3 regions of the Sphingobium sp. KCTC 72723 genome follow, and region 3 is predicted to be linked to each of the others. Evidence: predicted binding sites of a transcription regulator. Region 3 holds the regulator's gene; each other region holds the start of a gene.

Region 1 (4,584 bases), 700 kb from region 3:
CATAGGCGCGCCGGTTTCCACGGCAAGACGGCGGACAAGGCCATCGGTGCGGAAAAACAGTGCCTCGAAATGCCGACCGCCATGGCCTTTTTCCTTCAGCAAAAGGGCCGCTTCCCCCGCCAGTTCCGCCAAGATAGTCAGTATAGTCTCAGTACGAGCCACAGGTTCGGCGAAGCGCCGTTCCACGCCCAGCGGCGGAACGACCCGCCGGGGTGCCAGTGCGCTGTCGGCTTCTCCCAATATCCGGCGGATCGCCATGACAGCGTGCGCGCCGAAACGGGCAGCGATGGATGACATCGGCCGACGGGCAACGTCACCGATGGTCTTTAGGCCCGCCCGGCGTAATGCCAGTGTGGCTTCCTCCTCCAGTTCCAGCGCGGCGACAGGCAGGCGGCGGATGGCGCTGTCCTCGTCGCAGGCTGGTCCTGCGACATGCCGGGCCAATGCACGCGCACCCTCTGGCGTGGCGGCATAGGCATGGCGCGCGGTGACGCCCAACCGGGTCAGGCGTCGTTCCAGATCGCTGGACAGTCCCGCTTCCCCACCAAACAGATGATCACAGCCAGTGGTGTCGAGTATCAGCCCATCGGGGGGATTGAGCGCAACCGTGGGCGTATAGCGGGCGCAACCGTCAGCCAGTCGTTCCAGCCAGTCCTGATCATCATGGGGTGCATGATCGAACAGGTCGATGTCAGGCACGCGAGCACGGGCGTCTGCCATCGACAGGCCGGGCGACAGGCCCAACGCCGCCGCTGCCTCATCCACGGCCACCAGTCGCAGTGCGCCATGCTGCTTCTCGACGAAAGCGCGCGGGCGATCATCCTGCGCGGCGGACATAGGGCGGCGGGTCAGCCGCAGCCGTTCCGCCGGGAGCCAAGGGAAGAACAGGGCGAGATAGCGGCGATTGCGAGCGATCGGTATCGCTATCGTCATGCTCTCTCCCTCCCATGACTCGGCCATCGGCGGGATGTCTGAAACATAGTCGGTCACGGTCCCACTCCATACGCCATGGACCGGCAGGAGGACCGGCGCGGCGGCGCAACAATTCGATTTGAAACAGCGCCATACCCGGCGCATTGGCCTCTAATGCGACCGAGGGCGCAGCACTCACCCGCCAGCGCGTGTCGGCGGCGCCGGGTGCAGGATCGGCGGCTATTCGCAGCAGGAACAGGGTGACGCCGGATGCTTCGGCAGCCAGCATGAGGCGACGGCTGGCGGTCAGGTTCAGCCCGCGCATCGCACCCCATCCCTCGACCAGCAGCGCGCCCAGCCCTGAACAGCGCGCCGCCTCCGCTGCGGCGTGGAGCAGCGTGGCTTCGTCTGGGACCAGCACCAGCAGTAGTCTGGCCGGGTCGATGCCCAGTTCCACAAGCCCGCCTGCATGAATTTGTCCCGCGCGTTTCTGCATCGCTTCGGTCCGCAACCACAGAAAAGGTCGCCCTTCCCCTGCGAGCAGGCTCAACAATGCAGCCACACCTGCGCCGCTGCTTGCATCCCCTTCATCGGCGAACAGTTCATGCAGCCGCCCACGCGCCAGCCCCCCGCCCAGCAGTGCGTCGATATGATCGTGGCCCAGCAAAAAGAGCGCGGAAGGCGAAGTGGATCGACGCGGTTCGAGCTTTTGCAGGCTTTCTTTCAACAACAGGAGGGCAGGGGACGAATCGGACATATGTTCACTATATGTTCTAATCGCGCCCTGCACCACCGAGCAAAATATGCAGCCATGCTGGATTGCGCAGGGGAGGGGGTCGCGCCGAGGATTGTGGCCGATCATGCCATGAGCTTGCGACCCTGTCCGCGTGCCGGATGCGATCGCCCGTCCCAGTTTCACGCTGCTGCATAGCGATTGTCATCTAAGAGGCTGACCGAAAAAGAAGTTGGGTGATATCAGCGAGATGTGATTCAGTCGGAGTTGCGAAACGACGACGGAGTGACACATGTGGACCGACACCACCCGGCGGCAGTATGCCAGAGCCGAACTGCTTTTGCCAAGTGATCTGACTGACGCGGAATGGGCGATTTTGGAACCGCTGCTCCCACCGCGTTCGAAGCTCGGTCGTCCGCCAGTTTGGGATTACCGGCAGATTGTCGAGGCGATCCTTTATCTGCTTCGGGGCGGCCTGCCGTGGCGGATGCTGCCGCCAGGGCTATTTCCGCCCATGACCACTGTACAGCATTATTTCTACCGATGGAGCGCAATGGGTGTGTGGAAATCGATCAACCACGCCCTGCTGCTAATGGCACGTGAAGCGATGGGTCGGGAAGCTTCTCCCAGCGCGGGTGTCATCGATAGCCAAAGTGTGAAAACGACAGAAAGTGGCGGCCCACGGGGCTTTGACGCGGGCAAGAAGATCAAGGGTCGCAAACGGCACATCGTCACAGACACGCAGGGCCTGCTGGTCGGTGCCATCGTTCACACCGCCGATATCCAGGATCGCGACGGTGCGCCTGACGTCCTTGCCAGCATCCGCCAAACCTTCCCGTGGTTGCGTCACGTCTTCGCCGATGGGGGATATGCCGGGGACAAACTGCGCACCGCGCTCACCAAAATCGGCACATGGACCTTGGACATAATTAAGCGCTCCGACGCCGCCAAGGGCTTCAAGCTTCTGCCACGCCGCTGGGTAGTCGAGCGGACAATCGCATGGCTGAACCGCAACCGCCGCCTCGCCAAGGACTTCGAGCGAACCATCGAAAGCGCCACCACCTGGCTTTTCATCGCATCCGTCAACCAAATCACCCGCAGAATCGCACGCGACTGTAATCAAAACGCTTCTTTATGAGTCAGCCTCTAAGCGTCATTTTGATTGCCTAGATGATGGGATTAACGGGGAAATAACCAGATTCTCAGTTCCAAAGATGTAAAGTGGAATTGGGTATTTCATGCCGATTCTCCGAATAACATGCCACCGCAATGCTTCGGAGTTTTCCATGGATCTTTCGAATTACGTCCGCGTCGGTCGCTATGACCTGCCTGAACCCACCCGCACGACGGCGTCGACCGGCAACTTGCTGGGGCAGGAAGCGTCCGGTGTGGCCTATAATTGGGATAGCGGCACCCTGTTCCTCATTGGCGATGGCGGGCGTTCGATCACGGAAGTCAGCAAGACCGGCCAGTTGATCAGCACGATGACGCTGGGGGCAGGCAGCAGCCCGCAAGGCACGGCTTTCTACGATCCGGAAGGCATTACCTATATCGGGGGTGGCCAGTTCGTCTTTACCGAGGAACGCGACCGCAATGCCGTCCTGATAACCTATGAGGCAGGCGCTACCAAGGATCGGGATGACGCGCAGGTCGTCAATCTTGGCACTTTTTCGCCCAATATCGGGCTTGAAGGGCTGACCTATGATCCGCTGACCGGCGGCTTCATCTTCGTCAAGGAAGCCAGTCCGATCGGCGTGTTCCAGACGACGCTGGATTTCGCCAACAACATTGCGAGCAATGGATCGGCCAGCACGGAAAACGCGGTCAATCTGTTCGATCCCGCGCTGCTGGGTCTGTCGGACGTGGCCGACATATTCGCATTGTCCAACCTGGCGTCGGAAGCCAGCGGGGCGGATGCCGCGAACTTGCTGATCATCAGCCAGGAAGAAGGCAAGATCATAGAGGTCGATCGCGCCGGAAATATCCTGAGTCAGTTGGTCATCCAGACGGACGCAGGCAATCCGCTGGGCGTCAGCGATCAGCAGCATGAAGGCATTACGGTCGATAGCAACGGCTTCATCTATGTGGTCAATGAAAATGGCGGCGGTGATGCCGACCATCCGCAACTGTGGGTCTATGCCCCGGCCGATTTCCCCAATGCAGCACCGAGTGCGATCGCGCTGGGCAATGCGCTGACCATCGTTGAGGAAAATACCGGCACGGCGCAGCGCTTCAAAGTCGCCGACATACTCGTCACCGACGACGGCATCGGCGTCAATGCGTTGAGCCTGTCCGGGGCCGACGCGGCTATCTTCGAAATCGACAGCACGGGCCTTTACCTGAAGGCCGGAACCGTCCTCGATTTCGAGACGAAAACCAGCTATGCCGTCACCGTCGCGGTAGACGACGCCAATGTCGGCACCAGCCCCGACGCCACGGCCGACTATCTGCTGACCGTGTCCGATATTGCGAACGAAAGCAGCGCGCCGACGCTGTTCATTTCCGAAGTCGCCCCCTGGTCCAGCGGCAACAGCCCGATCGGCTTCGACTGGTTCGAAGTCACCAATAATGGTGCGGCTGCGGTCGACATCACGGGTTGGAAAGTGGACGATGACTCCGCCGCATTCAGCAATGCGCGCGCGCTCAACGGGATCACCAGCATCGGTGCGCGCGAATCCGTGATCTTCTTTGAAACCAGCAATCTGGAAGCTGCCAAGACGGCGTTCATCAACAGCTGGTTCGGTGGCGTGACCCCTGTCGGTGTGCAGTTCGGCAGCTATACCGGCAGCGGTATCGGCCTCAGCACCGGCGGCGACCAGGTCAACCTGTTCAACGCCGCAGGCGAAGTGCAGGCCAGTGTCAGTTTCGGCGCATCCCCGACGGCCAGCCCGTTCGCGACATTCAACAATGCCGGTGCCATCAACAATGGCGCGATCATA
Region 2 (4,584 bases), 1.6 Mb from region 3:
CGACCGGCGCACCCGCACCGGCATCGCGACGCCATCGATCAGGATCGCAGCGTCAGGATCAGATATCGCGGTCGACAAGATGATTTTCCAGATCGCCCGCTTCGGCTTCGGCGACGGTCCAGCCGCGCACCGATTCCTGCGCGCGATGCACCGCTTCCCGGTCGCCGCTGACCAGATAATGCCAATCGGGCAGGGGCTTGCCTTCTTCGCGCAGGCGATAGGCGCAGGTGCGCGGCAGCCAGCCGATCTGCTTGACCTTCGCCGGGGTCAGCCGCACGCAATCGGGGACGAATTTGCGCCGGTTCTTGTAACTGGTGCATTGCCCGCTGTGCCGGTCGAGCAGGCGGCAGGCGACGTTGGTGGGGTATATTCGCCCCGTATCCTCATCCTCCGCCTTGTGCAGGCAGCATTTGCCGCACCCGTCGCACAAGGCTTCCCATTGTGCGGCGTCCAGCGTGTGGAGCGGCTTTTCCCAGAAGTTCAAGCCACTCACCTGACCCATTTTTCGAGGAAGGCGAGAATCTTGTCCGGCGCACCTTCGTCCACGTCCGGCGTGCCGGGGTCGTCCACAGGCACCAGCGCCACCGGCTTGCCATCGCCATCGAACAGATAGGGGGTGCGGCTGTGGCTGACCAGATAGTCGCTGGCGCCCGGCTTGCCCTCGATATTGTAGAGGACGACGAAATCCTTGGCGACCCTGGCGATCTGTTCGGGCGTGCCGGTCAGGCCGATGAGGCGCGGATGGAAGGCCGCGACATAGGTTTTAAGGACAGCGGGGGTATCGCGCTTGGGATCGACGCTGATCAGCATCGGCTGCACCTTTGCCGCGCGGTCGGGCGCGGCTTTCTCGAACCGGGCAAAGGCCTGCATGATGCGTTGCAGGTCTACCGGGCAAACATCGGGGCAATAGGTATAGCCGAAATAGACGAGGCGGTATTTGCCCTTATAATCGTCCCAGCGCACGGGCTGGCCATCCTGCCCCGTCAGGGTGAAAGGCGCGCCGATGCGCGCACCGGCCAGTTCGCCCAGCGCGCTGTCGCCGCTTGATGCGTTGCCGTCCGCCCCCATATTGCAGGCAGCCAGCAGGGCCAGCAGCGGCAGGACGAGCGCGAGAGATGCTTTGTTCATGGTGCCACCAGCCATGCCTTGCTATGGGCGGATTTGCAAATGCAACGGGGCGCAGAATGATGAAGAGGCTTGTTTCCGCTTTTCTTGGGTCGATGGCACTGGCGCTGCTGGTTCCCGGCCCTGCGCAGGCGCAGTTTTCCGACAATTATAATTTTCTCAAAGCGATCAAGGACAAGGACGGGCAGAAAGTCACTGACCTGATCCAGAAACCCGGATCCACCGTGATCAACAGCCGCGACGTGTCCACCGGGCAAAATGCGCTGCATATCGTCATTGCCCGGCGCGATGCGACATGGCTGTCCTTCTTGCTGGGGAAGGGGGCCAATCCCAATCTGGCCGACAATGCGGGCAACACGCCATTGATGAACGCGGTGCAAAATCGGTTCGAGGAAGGCGTGCAGACTCTGCTTTTGGGCGGGGCGCAGGTGGACAAGGTCAATGGCAGCGGCGAAACCCCGCTGATCCGCGCGGTGCAACTGCGCGATCTTACCCTTGTCCGCCTGCTGGTGGCCAAGGGGGCCAATCCCGACAGGCGTGACACGATCGCGGGCATGTCCGCCCGCGACTATGCCACCCGCGACGGCCGCACCCCCGGCCTGGTCGAAGCGCTGGCTGCGGCCAAGAGCAGCAGCGCGCCCAAGGGGCCTGTGCAGGGTCCGACATTCTGATCCGCTGACCCCTACCACCCCAGCTCGGCAGCATGATCCGGGTCGGACAGCGCGGTCAGCCGCCGCGCGGCCCGGCGCGCGAAACGCAGCGTCTCTGCCTTGCGCCGGGCGGCGGCCAGCGGTTCGACCGGGGCAGGGCGGACCAGTTCGGCATCATATTGGTCCGCCACGATCAATCCGGTGCGCGTCGGCCATAATGATTCGCTGTCGAACAGGCCAATGTCGAACCCGGCTGGCACCGCCCAGAAGAAACGGTCGCAATAATCGAAATAGTCGGGCCATTTCTGGTCCCCCAGCAAGTCCGCCCGGCTGCACTTGATTTCCACGATGGTCAGCCGCCCAGCCGCGTCGATCGCCATGATGTCGGCGCGGCGGCCATTGGGCAGCGGCACTTCCAATATCCCGCTCATGTCGTGGCGATAGAATAGCCGCAACGTCCCCCGCGCCACCGCCAATGCAGTGCCATCGGTCAGCGGCGAACAGGTTTGGGCAGCATCACTCATGCCCCGACATTAGAACATGTCAGGAACAAAAGAAAAGGCCGATTCGGACAATCCCGAACCGGCCTTTGTATTTTGTCTTTCGCCGTGGCGCGCATCACGCGCGCTAATATTCAGCGATAAAAGATATGATTGTCGATCATGGCCAGCTTGGCCTTGCCCCAACCCGGCGAAACGCGGCGGGCGTGGAAGAACAATGCGCCTTCGGCCCGGCTGTCCCAGCCGTCGTTCATCGCGATCTGGGCGATGGCAACGGCTTCGCGCCAGCTTTCGCTCTGCGCGCGCACCGGCGGCATGGCCCGCCCCCGCACGAAACTGAACTGGCTGGGCTGATAGACGACACCGCACAGGCTGTCGGCGAAACGGCCCGACTTCGCCCGGTTGATGATCACCCGCGCGACGGCCAGCTGGCCTTCCAGGCTTTCGCCCTTGGATTCGAAATAGACGGCCCCGGCCAGGCACTGCATGTCGCCGTCGAGCGATTCGGGCGCGCCATGGGCATCGACCAGAGCCGCGAGGCTGCTTGCTGCAAAATTGGAAGAGGTGGGGAAATCGGAACCGGCATTGGGCGCGGAAACCAGCGGCTGCACGATTTCGCGCGGCGCGGAGAAAGTGACGGCGGGCTTTGCCTCGGCCGCAGGCGCTGTCATGGTCAGCGCAGTATCCCTGGGAAGGGAAGCTGCCGACGGGATCGTTTCACCAGCGATCGACATGTCGGAAGCAGAAACCGCCGCAGCGGCCGATAAGGTAAATGCCGCGAAGATGGCGGCTTTCAGACGGAAACTCATTATAACTCAAAAACATGCGGTTCTTGGCCGGAAACGTTGTTTTGTAACCCATATTCGCCAACGTCTGGCCGCCCCCCGTCTGCGTGTTTACCGCGTCCGCCCCCCTTGGACGACTGCGGCAACCTGCGCGTTCAGCGTGGGCGGCGCTTTGCACAACACGTTGCGATGAGTCAACGATCAGCAGATCGTTTCAGCGGCGAACCGTTCCGCTTCCGGGATGTCGAGTTCGATTATCCACAGGTCGGGGTCCGACTTGCGGCGGCGCGCAACATAATGTGCCATCGCCTCCGGCCCCTCCTCCGGGGAAGGACCACAGCGCATCAACGCATAACCGCCGGCAAAGTTCGATACCCGCTCGAAAAGGCCGACATCCTGCCCCTTGTCGACCGCCTGGACCAGAATCACGCCGCTGATTTCGTCGCCCTTCGCCAAAATCGTGGCAAAGCCGCCAGCCGCATTCACGCGCCGCCGCAGCGCACCGACCAGCATGGCGGTGGTAAGGCGGGCCGGCTCGGTCAGGCTAGTCGCCCTGCTCCGGCGCCTGTTCCGGCGCACGTCGCGGCCCATATCCCGGCAAAGACGCCAGCGGAAATTGGGACCGCATGAACGTGCCGGTGCCGCGCCCGACTTCCTCGCCATCCTGATCGATCAGGCTGGCTTCGGCAACATAGACGCGGCGCTTGCCGCTGATCCAGCGTCCCTCGGCCCGGATGCGCCCCGGACCGATCGGCCGGGTAAACAACAGGTTGAAGGCGGTGGTCAGCAGGAATCGGTCGCTGACCAGGCTATTGGCGGCATAGAAAGCCGCATCGTCCAGCATCTTGAAATAGATGGTGCCATGCACCGCGCCTGCCGCGTGAAACTGATTTTCGTCCACGTCGAAATCGATGACCGAACGCCCCGGTTCGGTGATGGTCAGGGCAGAGGGGAACAGGCGATTGATCGGCGCGGACCGATAGAGATTTTCCAGCGCGCGGAAATGCGCCGTTTCGCCGCTCGCCGGGACCATGGTCTCAGGCTGCGTCACGCGCCCCGCCACCGGCCAGCAGGGCGTGCAGCGCTGCGGTCGATTTGGCACCGCGCAAACGCGCCACCTGCGCCTCGTCGCGCAGATAGCGGGACACCCGCGCCAGCGTCTTGAGATGTTCAGCCCCGCTATCGACTGGCGAAAGCAGCGCAAACACGACATCGACCGGCGCATCGTCCACCGCGTCGAACGCCACGGCCGGTTCCAGCAGCACGACGACGCCGCACATCCGGTCCAGCCCGGCAATCTTGGCATGGGGAATGGCAACGCCGCCGCCAAAGCCGGTCGACCCCAGACGTTCGCGTTCGAACAGGGCGTCACCCACCATGTCCGCTTCCAGATCATAGGCGCAGGCGGCCAGCGCCGCGATCTTCTGGAACAACTGCTTCTTGCCGTTGACCGACAGGCTCGTGGCCAGCGCGTCAGCGGAAACGATGTCGTGGAAATCAACCATGGGCAATCCGAACCGGCCG
Region 3 (4,584 bases):
CGCGAGTGCCGAGGCGGATGCCGAAGCGATGCGGCGCAGCGGGCTGGCGCATCTGCTGTCGATCAGCGGGCTGCATGTGACGGCGCTGATCGGGGCGGTGATTTTCCTGCTGATGCGGGTGATGGCGCTGAGCCGCCGGGCGGCGCTGGAGTGGCCGTTGATGCTGATCGCGGCAGGGGGCGGAGCGCTGGCCGGGATCGGATACACGCTGTTGACCGGAGCGGAAGTGCCGACGGTGCGGTCGTGCGTCGCGGCGTTGCTGGTGCTGGGCGGGCTGGCGATGGGGCGGGACGCGATTACGCTGCGGCTGGTGGCGTCGGGCGCGCTGGTCGTGCTGGCCTTCTGGCCCGAAGCGGTGGCGGGGCCGAGTTTTCAGATGAGCTTTGCCGCCGTGACGGCGCTGGTCGCGCTGGCGGAGCATCCGGGGTTTCGGGCCTTTGCGGCGGCGCGGGACGAGGGGGTGATGCGCAAGGGGATGCGGGTGCTGGCCGCGACGTTGATGACGGGGATCGCAGTCGAACTGGTGCTGATGCCGATCGCGCTGTTTCATTTTCACAAGGCCGGGATGCTGGGGGCGTTCGCCAATATCATCGCGATTCCGCTGACGACGTTCGTGGTGATGCCGCTGGAGGCGCTGGCTTTGCTGTTCGATCTGGCGGGGTTGGGCGCGCCATTCTGGTGGCTGACCGAACGGGCGCTGGGCCTGTTGCTGGTGCTGGCCCATGGCGTGGCGGCGCAGCCGATGGCGATGATGGTGACGCCGGCCATGCCGGGATGGACGTTCGGGGTAACGATCGGCGGGCTGTTGTGGTGCCTGTTGTGGCGCAGCGGGGGGCGGTGGCTGGGGCTTGGCGGGGTTGTGGTCGGTGTGGCGGCGATGCTGATGCAGTCGCCGCCTGACCTGCTGGTGACGGGCGATGGCCGCCATGTCGTGGTGCGGATGGCGACGGGGCGGATGGCGTTGCTGCGTGCCGGAGCGGGAGATTATGTGCGCGATACGCTGGCGGAGAGTGCGGGCTATGACGGGCCGCTGGATGCGCTGGCGGGTTTGCCGGAGGCGCGCTGTTCGGCGGATTTATGTGCGGCGCGGGTACGGGCGGGCGAGCGGACATGGGCGGTGTTGATGACTCGCAATTCCATGTTCGTGGAGCGGGTGCAGTTTGAGAAGGACTGCGCGGCGGCGGATATCGTGATCGCCGACCGGGGATTGCCGCGCTGGTGCAGGCCGCGCTGGTTGAAAATCGACCGCCGGTTGCTGGCGCGGACGGGTGGCGTCGCCATCAACCTGGCCAATGGTTCGGTCAGGACGGTGCGGCAGCCGGGCGACGCGCATCCGTGGATCGCGCGCCCAGCACCGCGCCGTAACTTGGCCCGTCCTCAGTTATAGCGGCGCAGCAGTCCGGCCAGCTTGCCCTGAATCCGCACCTGATTGGAATCATAAAGTTGCGGTTCATAGGCGCTGTTGGCCGGGTCGAGCCGGACCCGTGGCCCTTCGCGGCGGAAAAATTTGAGCGTGGCTTCATGCTCGTCGATCAGGGCGACGACGATCTGCCCTTCGCGGGCGCTTTCGGTGCGCTGGATCAGGGCGAAGTCGCCGTCCAATATGCCCGCTTCGATCATCGAATCGCCGGAGACTTCGAGCGCATAATGATCGCCCGCGCCGAGCAGGGCGGCGGGGACGGAGAGCATATTCTGTCCTTCCATCGCTTCGATCGGAACACCTGCCGCGATGCGGCCGTGCAGGGGAATTTCGATGACGTCATTGGCCGCCGTGGGCAGCATCGGCAGGCTGGGCGCGGCTTTGGGTTTTGCCGGGGCAGCGGGCGTGCGGTGCATGGCGTCGGGCAGTTTCAACACTTCGAGCGCGCGGGCGCGGTTGGGCAGGCGGCGAATGAAGCCGCGTTCTTCCAGCGCGTTGATGAGCCGGTGGATGCCGGATTTGGAACGCAGGTCGAGCGCGTCCTTCATCTCCTCGAACGAGGGGGACACGCCGCCTTCATCCAGCCGGGTTTGAATGAAGCTGAGCAATTCCTGCTGCTTGAGCGTCAACATGACTGCGGTCCTTCCGTGGAACGTATGAAGAACAGTTAGTAAACGGAACGGGGCAAGTCAAGCGCCGCTGCAACCCGTCGCATTTGCGGGAACGAGATGGGGGCAAGGGGGTTTTGCGATCATGCTGCCGACAAAAGAGACAGCAAGATGGACATAGAGAGTGATGATGCCCCAAATTCCTTACCCTGCTAACGATCGGCACCGGACAGACCATGACGCCAATCGTCGGCGTTGGGGAAATGGCGTGCGATTTCAGGAAGGTGAGCGGCAATTTGGCGATCGCGACCATCGCGAGGATATGGTCGGAGAAAGACAGCATTGCTGACATATATTTGTGGCTAAAGCGGGATTATCGTGACGCTTTCGCCTTGCGCGGCGGTTGGTGATCCGGCGGGGCGGTGGATGAGGCAATCGGCCATGGCGAGGGCGGCAGTGGCGGCGCTGTCCTGTGACGTTACCGTAACGATTCCATCCTTGCCCTGACGTGCGCGCAGATAATCGTCGCGTTCGGCGGTTTGCGGCAGGGGGGAAGCGAGGCGCGCTTCGAGCGTTGGCGGCAGCGGATCGTGCGCGCCCGACAGGTGGCGGACGAGGGGCAGCAGGAATAAAGTTGCGGTGACGAAGGCCGATACGGGGTTGCCTGGCAGGCCCAGGAACAGCGCGCTGTCCAGCCGACCGGCCATCAGTGGCTTGCCCGGACGCATGGCGATCTTCCAGAAATCGAGCGTGCCGCCAGCCTGAGCGAAGGCGGGGCGGACCAGATCATGATCGCCGACCGATGCGCCGCCAGTCGAAACGATGATGTCGGCCTGCTTTGCGCGGGCGAGAGCGGCGACCATAGCGTCCAGATCGTCCGGCACGATGCCCAGATCCATCACATCGCAGGGTAGCGCGGCCAGCAGGGCGGCGAGCATCGGCGCGTTGGAGGAGGGCAGGCGGCCCGGTGGGGTTGGTGCGCCGGCCGGGACGAGTTCGTCGCCGGTCGAGATCAGCGCGATGCAGGGGCGGCGGCGGACGGGGAGCTGGCCATGACCGCCCAGTGCCGCCAGCGCGATCTGTGCCGGGCCGAGCCGTGCGCCTGCTTCGAGCAGGGGCGCACCATTCCCGAAATCGGATGCGGCGGGGCGGACGTGGCGGCCCGTGGCCAGCGTGCCGTCGATGGCGCGAAGCAGGTCGGCTTCGACGGCGGCATTTTCCTGAATCAGGATGGCGTCGGCACCCGGCGGCAGAGGCGCGCCGGTGAAGATGCGGCAGGCTTCGCCGGGGCCAAGCGATGCGGGGGGCGGGCCACCGGCGCTGCTGGTTGCAGTGATGCGCCAAGGGCCGGGTTCTTCGGCCGCGCGCACGGCATAGCCGTCCATCGCGGACAGAGCGGCCCATGGCTGGTCGCGCAAGGCGATTATGGACTGCGCCAGCCAGCGGCCGGTGCAGGCGACGAGCGGAGTTTGCTCTGCTGGCAAGAGCGTTGCCAGCGCGAACAGGCGGGCCTGGGCTTCGGCTACCGGCAGCAGGCTCATGGGGTGCGGCGCCAGTCGCCCGATTTGCCGCCGGTCTTTGCGATCAGGCCGATATTGCCGATCATCATGCCCTTATCGAGCGCTTTGGCCATGTCATAGACAGTGAGCAGCGCGACCGATGCGGCGGTCAGCGCCTCCATTTCCACGCCCGTCTGCCCGGCGGTGCGGGCAGTGGCGGTGACGGTGACGCCCGTGGCGTCGAGGGCGAAATCCACGGTGACGGCGCTGAGCGCGATCGGGTGGCAGAGCGGGATGAGGTCGGCGGTGCGCTTGGCCGCCATGATGCCCGCGACCCGCGCGACCGCCAGCACGTCGCCCTTCTTGACGAGGCCCGCCGCGATAGCGCTGGCAGCGTCGGCGATCATGTCGATCCGCCCGGATGCGACGGCTTCGCGCGCGGTTACGGCCTTGGCAGAGACATCGACCATGCGGGCCGCGCCGTCTTCGTCCAGATGGGTGAGGCCGGTCATGCGCCGGTGAGGAGATTGAGCGTTGCGGCCTCCACGTCGGGCTGGCGCATCAGTGTTTCACCGACAAGGAAACAGCGCACGCCATGGTCGGCCATGGCGGTGAGGTCGGCATGGGAGGTCAGGCCGCTTTCGGCGATGAAAGTGCAGCCTTCCGGTGCCTTCCCCACCAGTTCGTAGGTGCGGGCGAAATCGACGGTGAAGTCGCGCAGGTCGCGATTGTTGACCCCAATGAGGCGCGAGCGCAGTTTCAGCGCGCGCTCCAGTTCGGCTTCGTCATGCACTTCGATCAATGCGTCCATGCCGAGGCCGAGCGCGGTATCCTCTATGTCCTTCATCTGCGCATCGTCCAGCGCCGCGACGATGATGAGGATGGCGTCCGCGCCGAGCGCGCGGCTTTCGAGGATCTGCCAGGGATCGACGATGAAATCCTTGCGCAGGACGGGCAGCGCACAGGCGGAGCGGGCGGCCATGAGATAATCGTCATGGCCCTGAAAATAGGGTTCGTCCGTCAGCACCGACAGACAGGCCGCGCCGCCCGCCGCATA

Evidence for each region. Region 3 encodes LexA, which represses DNA repair genes until DNA is damaged. Its sites were predicted from a motif close to GTTCCNCNCTTGTTCT; they were not measured.
Region 1: a site for LexA is predicted at 1,672-1,687, ahead of SPBM01_RS08415 (ImuA family protein). Genes of this name have one in related genera too.
Region 2: a site for LexA is predicted at 2,311-2,326, ahead of SPBM01_RS18180 (MmcB family DNA repair protein). Genes of this name have one in related genera too.

What each region holds. Positions count from the first base shown of each region.
Region 1 is NZ_CP060388.1:1,680,225-1,684,808, reverse strand. It holds gene SPBM01_RS08420 (Y-family DNA polymerase) at 1-933, opposite strand, end outside; gene SPBM01_RS08415 (ImuA family protein) at 818-1,669, opposite strand; gene SPBM01_RS08410 (IS5 family transposase) at 1,938-2,783, shown strand; gene SPBM01_RS08405 (lamin tail domain-containing protein) at 2,932-4,584, shown strand, end outside.
Region 2 is NZ_CP060388.1:3,768,641-3,773,224, forward strand. It holds gene SPBM01_RS18160 (M48 family metallopeptidase) at 1-24, opposite strand, end outside; gene SPBM01_RS18165 (YcgN family cysteine cluster protein) at 59-484, opposite strand; gene SPBM01_RS18170 (SCO family protein) at 490-1,143, opposite strand; gene SPBM01_RS18175 (ankyrin repeat domain-containing protein) at 1,185-1,796, shown strand; gene SPBM01_RS18180 (MmcB family DNA repair protein) at 1,808-2,299, opposite strand; gene SPBM01_RS18185 (cell wall hydrolase) at 2,410-3,009, opposite strand; gene SPBM01_RS22025 (hypothetical protein) at 2,945-3,253, shown strand; gene SPBM01_RS18190 (DUF1491 family protein) at 3,262-3,573, opposite strand; gene SPBM01_RS18195 (PaaI family thioesterase) at 3,605-4,093, opposite strand; gene SPBM01_RS18200 (PTS sugar transporter subunit IIA) at 4,098-4,565, opposite strand.
Region 3 is NZ_CP060388.1:976,085-980,668, reverse strand. It holds gene SPBM01_RS04925 (ComEC/Rec2 family competence protein) at 1-1,387, shown strand, start outside; gene lexA (transcriptional repressor LexA) at 1,378-2,052, opposite strand; gene glp (gephyrin-like molybdotransferase Glp) at 2,391-3,569, opposite strand; gene moaC (cyclic pyranopterin monophosphate synthase MoaC) at 3,566-4,039, opposite strand; gene trpC (indole-3-glycerol phosphate synthase TrpC) at 4,036-4,584, opposite strand, start outside.